DNA from 2 places in the Lysinibacillus sp. NPDC056232 genome. Region 1 is predicted to be linked to the other one. Evidence: predicted binding sites of a transcription regulator. Region 1 holds the regulator's gene; the other holds the start of a gene.
The links. The regulator LexA, encoded in region 1, represses DNA repair genes until DNA is damaged. The targets are predictions, from matches to a motif close to CGAACATATGTTCG.

Region 1 (4,266 bases):
TGTCGTAGGCTTTGGCATATTATATTGTATAGCTGTTCTATCAAGGGGTGGAATGGGTGGAGGCGATATTAAATTATTCTTTTTACTTGGTCTCGTACTCGGCACAATACATGCAATTCTGACGCTATTTTTAGCTTCCGTGATTGGTATGATTGTTGGGATAGCTATGTTAAAGGTACGCGGGCAGGGAAGAAAAACGCCTATACCATTCGGGCCGTCTATTGCTTTAGCGGCGATTATTATCTATTTCTATGGGGATGCGTTGATGGATTGGTATCTCGGATTTTGGTAATTAATCAGGGGGTGCCCTCAATGATTCATCGTCTTCATCAATCAGAGTTAATGCGAGATCAATCTTGTAGATCATGGAGGGGATAAGATGAAACCTATTATCGGTATAACAGCCTTTGTAGAGGATGATTTGTCCTCAAGATTAAATGCCGCCTACAGCAAAAGTATAATTGAAGCTGGGGGTATTCCACTAATAATTCCGCTTGGAGTGGAAGAGGATGTAGCACAAATTTTATCGTTGACGGACGGATTATTACTATCGGGCGGACACGATGTACATCCATTTCTTTTTGGTGCAGAACCTACACCAAAATTAGGGAAGGTTCATCCAGAAAGGGATTCTGTAGAACTGTCCTTAATTGAAGCCGCCTTTATTCGGAAAATGCCGGTTTTCGGAATTTGTCGAGGGATTCAAATGCTAAATGTTGCGTTTGGAGGCACGGTCTATCAAGATATTGAGAGCGAGTATCACAGTCGGAAATTAATAAAGCACATGCAACAAGCGGCACGGGGCGTTACTACACATCATGTTCATCTAACACCTGATACATTATTAACAACGATGATCGATGAAGAAAAAATTGCGGTGAATTCATTTCATCATCAGGCAATAAACGTAGTAGCAGAAAAATTGAAAGTAGTAGCCAAATCAAGTGATGGTATCATTGAAGCGGTAGTACACGAAGATTTACCATTTTGTCTAGCAGTACAGTGGCATCCTGAGGAGCTAGCCATAGCAGGAGATGAAGTATCCAAGAAATTATTTACTGCATTTGTAAAGGCAAGTTTGAAATTTAAGATAGAGGCATAAAACTTGATAAGCGTTTAATGGCATAGATTTTTTTACCTAAGGGCAAGATAACCTTGGTGATAAACATGAAAAAATAGAGTTAGTGTATATAAGTTGATTGGAGTGGAGGCTGGGCGACTCCTTGGGGATTAGCGTCACAGATGAGACCCTGGAGCGAGCAGCGCGAGTGAAGCGGCTCATCGGACGCCCCCAGGAAAGCGCCCAGCCGGAACGGAAATCAACCCACGTTATGGAGATGAGCTGATTTAATTAACTAAAGGCTTTGCTAGGTGTAGAAATCCATTTTAAAGTGGGTTTTTTTAATGTTTAAAATAACACTCAAAAAATAAGAAAAAGAGGTATATGCCCATTTGTGAACATAAAATCCTCTTTTTATACTTTACTATTGAGATACTTTTAATGTACACGACGATAAAGACCTACAACATGTCCCAAAATAGAAACTTGGTCTACGATAATTGGCTCCATTGTTGCGTTTTCAGGCTGTAAACGGAAATGACTTTTTTCCTTAAAGAAACGCTTTACAGTTGCTTCATTCTCTTCAGTCATTGCTACGACAATATCACCATTATCAGCAGTTGCTTTTTGTTTAACAATAACTAAATCTCCGTCTAAAATGCCAGCTTCAATCATTGATTCACCCATAATTTCTAGCATAAATAACTGATCTTCACTTGTACCATAAATATCTGGTAGTGGGAAATATTCATCGATATTTTCAACAGCAGTTATCGGAGAACCTGCAGTAACCTTCCCAACAAGTGGGACATGTATAACATGTTGCTTTTGAATAGAATCCTCCGGCTCTAGAATTTCAATGGCACGTGGCTTAGTTGGGTCGCGTCGAATCAAGCCTTTTTGCTCTAAACGAGCTAAATGTCCATGAACTGTAGAGCTTGAAGCAAGTCCAACTGCTTCACCAATCTCACGTACAGATGGTGGATACCCCTTTGTGCGCACCTCTTCTTTAATGAAATCTAAAATGGCCTCTTGTCTTTTCGAAACTTTTTTCATGATTGCTCACCTCTTTTTTCTAATCATTCTACTTATTAGTAGTATAGCAGAATGCGAACACTTAAGCAAACATAGGTTCGAAAAGTGTTTGACAAAAACGTTTGTTCGCATTATTATAAGAACATATATTCCGAACAAACATTCTCGAAAGGGGTTATAAACATGAACTGGTTTAAAAAAAATCCACATATTACAACTTTATTAGGAGCTTGTCTACTATTTACAGCATATCTTTTTATAACAGACCCAGGCGAGGTTACATACGCTGAAATTGAAATCGAACATGGTGATAGCTTATGGTCGTTAGCCGAACAATACCGTGGTAAAATGAAGTCGGATGAATGGATTAAGCTTGTTAAGGCAGAAAATGAATTATCGAACGTACGAATTATTGCAGGTAAATCTCTAGTGATTCCAGTAGTGGGTGACGACCAACCCAATCCTATAAATTCAATTGAAATTGCGAGAAATGTAAAATGATAACTAAACAACAATCGGCTGTTGTCTATTGCCGTGTGAGTACAGAAAAAGAGACACAAAGCTCCTCGTTAGAGCGTCAGGAGGAGGAGCTAGTACGCTATGCTAAAGAGCAGGGTTACGAAGTGAAGCGTGTTTTTAAGGATAAGCATAGCGGCTATGATGTGGAACGAGAAGGTTTACTAGAAATGCTTGATTTCATAAAAGAAAAAGAAGTTACAGCATTATTTGTGCAGGATGAGACACGCTTAGGACGTGGAAATGCTCGAATGGCCGTGTTGCATTTATTGCAGAAAACTGAAACGAATGTTTTCTCTATGCGAGACGCGGGACCTGTACAATTAAATGAAATGGATACGATGCTCCTAGAAATTTTAGCAATTGTAGAGGAGTACCAGCGCAGAATCCATAATGCTAAAATACGTCGTGGCATGCGTCGTGCTGTTGAAAATGGCTATCGCCCTGAAAACAATTTATCTAATCGAGGGAATCCAAACGGTCAAGAACGAAAAGATGTCCCTGTAGAAGAAATCGTCAAGCTCCGTAATCGAGGCTTCACCTTTGAGGAAATCGCTATGACTCTTAGAGGTCTAGGCTTTGATGTAAGCAAAGCCACTGTCCATAGGAGATATCGGGAACATCAAGAGGGAAACGAAATAAAGTGACGTTTTAATCAGTGGGAGTTTGATCGTCCCGCTGATTTTTTTGGCTCTAGATGGAGATGAAGGACCGAGAAGTGATGGATACAGTCACCGAAGTAAAGGATAGAAGAACTGTAGAGACGGGTTTTACCATCAAAATGATGGGTACAAGGAATAACTATGTTCCATCTATCCTTAAGTAATAAATTAATACAAACTTTCAATAGTCACATTGTCTGGTAGTTTGAATGGATTTTCTTTATTTATTCTGTCATAAAACATGATCCCATTTAAATGATCTATTTCATGTTGCATTAAGATTGAACCGTATCCATTAAATTGAAATATGGCTTCTTGCCCATGTATATCGTATGCTTTGACTTTAATTCTCTCATATCTTGGAACAAATCCACTGACTCTTCTATTAACCGAAAGACATCCTTCCCCCTCAGGTAAATAAATCATGTTTAAAGAGTGACTAATGATTTTTGGATTAATTAACATATATTCATGACTTTTATCTCCATCTTGAAAAAATGCAGCAAACATTCGTTTATTTAGACCAATTTGATTAGCCGATAACCCTGATCCAGGACGCAATTTGTGTTTTTTGGAAAGATCCGGATCTTGGCTATTTCTCAAGTATTGAAGCATGCATAATAAACTATCTTTATCATCTTCTGATACAGGTAACGTAACTTCTTGGGTATTCTTACGTAATATTGCAGCACTCTCTTTAACGAAATCTTTCATTGTTATCATATACGCTGGACGGAACTTACTCATATATAAACACCTCATCTACTTTTCTATTAAGAGCTTTAGCAATTTTAAAGGCTAATTCAAGAGTAGGGTCATACTTATCATTTTCAATACAATTAATGGTTTGTCTTACGACGCCACACTCCCTTGCTAGGGCCTATTGAGTCATTCCTAATTTTTTTCTTCCTCATAAATTCTCTATAATGTTGAAAAACATTTATATCATCTATTACTGTAACTAAGTTTTCATATTAATTAGCGCTATTTCGT
Region 2 (4,266 bases), on a different contig from region 1:
TACTCGCCCATCTGCCAAACGTAATGCTGTCTCTAAGGAATCACTAAGACGTGCCGCGATACCTTCCTTCATCACAACACGATCGATGACAACTTCTATTGAATGTTTTTTGTTTTTATCAAGTTCAATCGAATCATCTAAATCACGTAGCTCCCCGTTGATACGTACTCGAACAAAGCCTTGCTTTTTTAAATCCTCAAGTAGCTTTACGTGCGTTCCCTTACGCCCTGCTACCATTGGGGCAAGCAACTGCATTTTCGTTCTTTCTGGATAAGTTAATAAACGATCGACCATTTGCTCAATCGTTTGGGAAGTAATTTCAATGCCATGATTTGGACAAATAGGTTTACCGATGCGCGCATATAGCAAACGTAAATAATCATAGATTTCTGTTACTGTCCCAACTGTCGAACGTGGATTACGGCTCGTCGTTTTTTGATCGATTGAAATAGCAGGGGATAATCCCTCTATCGCATCGACGTCTGGTTTATCCATTTGACCAAGGAATTGACGGGCATAGGCTGAAAGTGATTCTACATAGCGACGTTGTCCCTCGGCATAAATCGTATCAAACGCTAATGATGATTTCCCTGAGCCTGATAAACCTGTTAGCACGACTAGTTGATCACGGGGAATTGTGACATTAATATTTTTTAAATTATGTGCTCGTGCGCCTTGCACGACTATTTCAGTATTTTTCACAAGCCATTCACCCTTCTGCCTTCAATTCAAATATTGTATCGCGCAGCTCAGCAGCACGTTCGAAATCGAGTGCTTTTGCTGCTTCCTTCATTTCTAATTCTAGCGAAGCAAGTAACTGCTCTTTTTCCGCCTTCGTCAGCTTCTTACCTTTTGTTGCCTTCGCTACATAAGTCTCTTCTTCCTCTGCTACCTGTGTCGCACGAATAACATCAGGAATTTTCTTAACAATCGTTTTCGGTGTAATGCCATGCTCTTCGTTATACGCCATTTGTAGTGTTCGACGACGTTTCGTCTCCTCAATTGCCTTTTTCATCGAATCCGTCATATTATCTGCGTACATAATGACATGACCATTAGAATTACGTGCGGCACGTCCAATCGTTTGAATTAATGAACGCTCTGAACGTAAAAATCCTTCCTTGTCAGCATCTAAAATCGCCACAAGAGAAACCTCTGGAATATCTAGTCCTTCTCGCAATAAGTTAATGCCGATTAGAACATCATAAGTACCTTTACGTAGCTCGCGAATAATTTCAATTCGCTCTAGCGTCTTAATCTCTGAATGCAAGTACTCTACCTTTAAGCCCATTTCTTTCAAATAAGCTGATAAATCCTCTGACATTTTTTTCGTCAATGTCGTAACGAGCACTCGTTCATTACGAGCAATACGACCTTGAATCTCATCGATTAAATCATCAATTTGCCCTTCAATAGGACGTACCTCAATTTGTGGATCAAGCAGCCCAGTTGGACGAATAATTTGCTGCACCATTTCCGGAGTATGCTCAAGCTCATACGGGCCAGGTGTTGCTGATACATAAATAGCTTGATGTATATGTTTCTCATATTCTTCAAAACGTAAAGGGCGGTTATCTAGTGCTGATGGCAGACGGAAGCCATGCTCAACTAGCACACCTTTACGTGCTTGGTCACCGTTATACATCCCTCGAACTTGTGGCAAAGTAACGTGACTTTCATCGACAACAAGTAAAAAATCATCAGGGAAATAGTCAAGTAGCGTATATGGAGTTGCCCCCGCTTCACGCAATGTTAAATGACGCGAGTAGTTTTCGATACCTGAGCAAAAGCCCATTTCACCCATCATTTCTAAATCATAACGAGTACGTTGCTCTAAACGCTGTGCCTCCAATAATCTATCCTCTGCACGTAAAAGAGCTAGACGCTCCTCCAACTCTTTTTCAATATTTTCAATGGCTTTCCGCATTTTTTCTTCTCGTGTAACGAAGTGGGATGCGGGGAAAATAGCTACATGATCACGATCCGCTAATATTTCACCAGTTAACGCATCCACCTCGCGAATTCGATCGATCTCGTCCCCAAAAAATTCCACGCGGATACATTGTTCGTCTCGGGATGCTGGGAATATTTCCACTACATCGCCACGTACCCGAAACGTACCACGTGTAAAACTCACATCATTACGCTCATACTGTACATCGACCAATTTTCGAAGCAACTGATTACGTTCAATTTCCATTCCAGTCCGCACCGATACGACCATTTCACGATATTCTTCTGGAGAACCTAGACCATAAATACAGGACACGGATGCAATAATAATGACATCATCACGCTCGAATAATGAAGATGTTGCAGAGTGACGCAACTTATCAATTTCATCATTAATGCTTGAATCCTTCTCGATATAAGTATCCGTCTGTGGTACATAGGCCTCTGGCTGAAAGTAATCATAGTAGCTGACAAAGTATTCAACTGCATTATTAGGGAAGAACTCTTTAAACTCACTATATAATTGACCCGCTAATGTTTTATTGTGTGCCATAATAAGTGTCGGTTTTTTTACTTGTTTAATGACATTAGAGATCGTAAACGTTTTTCCTGTTCCTGTTGCACCGAGTAATGTTTGATGACGTTTACCCGCACGTACACCCTCCACTAATTCCACAATTGCCTGTGGCTGATCTCCATTAGGCGTATATGGCGCTTGTAAATCAAATGTTTGCACGCATGTCCCCGTCCTTTCCTTCCAATTTGTACATATATTTTAGCATAGCATTATTAAAATTTCGAACATTTAACGAACGAATGTTTGTAAATATTTTTTCATTTTCTATATTTGTGATGAATCCTATAGAACGTATGTACCAAAATAGTTAATTGTAACCTATCTATAAATAGATTACCCTTTCCAAATGTTAACTAATCGGGATGAGATGATGTAAATTGAACTTAGCACAAATTTCACTGTTTGGTGATGAATTGCTCGTCAGGTTCAGGTCTATTAAAGGGTTATGCAGGCGGAGTCTAGGGAGATTGAATCTAAGGGGGAGAAATGTGCTCAGGTAGACCGAAGAATTGATCGGGTGGCTTGGAGATATGATCAGCTTGAATGAAAAACTGCTCGGGTTACCAGTAGAACTGATCAGCTTGGATCTCACCACCTATAGGGATGGGAGAATTTTTAACTGAATCGGAGTCACAGCAGAAAGTAACAGAGTAAGTACTATGATAAACATCGATAATTTTTTCTCATTTGAACAACCTCCATTCTCTAAAAAGGGACTAACCCAAATGCGTTGAGCGTTTGGGTTAGTAAAGAAATTACATGATGCCTGCGATATTTAACGTACGTTTTAAAATTTTCGCAGTTTGCCCACGAGTAATTGAAGAAGTAGGATCAAAGGAACCATCTTGCATACCTGACATAATATCAAGACTATTTAATAGCTTAATATAAGGGAGGTATTCAGAGCTAATATTGTTAGCGTCCTTAAAGTTAATCTCTCCACCAGCTTTCACATCCGCATTTAAATATTCTAAAGTGCGTGCCATCAATGCGGCCGCTTGCTGACGTGTAATTGGTACCTCTGGGTTAAATGTTGAAGCAGTTGAACCTTTTGTAATACCCGCCTCGTACAGAGCTTGAATTTCTGTCGCATACCATTTACCTTTTGTATCGTCAAATGGATTTTCACCTGTTGCTTGTAAACCAAGTGCGCGACTAACTAATTCTGCAAATTGCGCACGAGTAATTGATATATTCGCTTCGAATGTCTCTGATGTAGTTCCTTGAATAACGTGTCGACTCGCCAAAAATTCTATTTCTTCTTTGTATGCTAAATAATGTTCAGTGTCCTTATATGTTACTGTACTTTCTTTTAAAACGAAGGTACCACTTGTTTTTGTGAATAGGACAATTTCACCGTTCACAATTTTATGTGGAACAGGTTTGTATTCGCCACCAACAAGTTGTAAAACGACTGTATTTGATTTTAATTCGTTAGCTGGTAATGTCACTTTTAAATATTCTTTATCTATAGAAATTGACTTTGATTTACCATCAGCATTCTCAATTTCGAATGTGACAGTGAATTGTTTATTTTTAGCATCTTTCGTTACGGATGCCTTTAATTGTTCTTTTTCAGTAAGCTTAATGCCACTAAAAATTGAAGTAGGTACTTCTATTTTGAAGTTCTTTTCACTTTGAATAACAAAATTTTTAATGTTCTTTTCAAGATATTTTTGAATACTTTCTGATGTAATAATTGCTTTATTACTACCATTTTCAATAGTAAATACTTT

Region 2: the regulator LexA is predicted to act here: its motif matches at 2,763-2,776, upstream of uvrB (excinuclease ABC subunit UvrB).

Annotation. Positions count from the first base shown of each region.
Region 1 is NZ_JBHJTF010000001.1:234,894-239,159, forward strand. It holds gene ACFCYJ_RS01145 (prepilin peptidase) at 1-292, shown strand, start outside; gene ACFCYJ_RS01150 (gamma-glutamyl-gamma-aminobutyrate hydrolase family protein) at 380-1,102, shown strand; gene lexA (transcriptional repressor LexA) at 1,499-2,116, opposite strand; gene yneA (cell division suppressor protein YneA) at 2,279-2,596, shown strand; gene ACFCYJ_RS01165 (YneB family resolvase-like protein) at 2,593-3,258, shown strand; gene def (peptide deformylase) at 3,442-4,020, opposite strand; partial or broken gene ACFCYJ_RS01175 (helix-turn-helix transcriptional regulator) at 4,013-4,165, opposite strand; partial or broken gene ACFCYJ_RS01180 (DJ-1/PfpI family protein) at 4,266-4,266, opposite strand, start outside.
Region 2 is NZ_JBHJTF010000004.1:22,971-27,236, reverse strand. It holds gene uvrA (excinuclease ABC subunit UvrA) at 1-702, opposite strand, end outside; gene uvrB (excinuclease ABC subunit UvrB) at 710-2,689, opposite strand; gene ACFCYJ_RS04630 (S-layer homology domain-containing protein) at 3,286-4,266, opposite strand, start outside.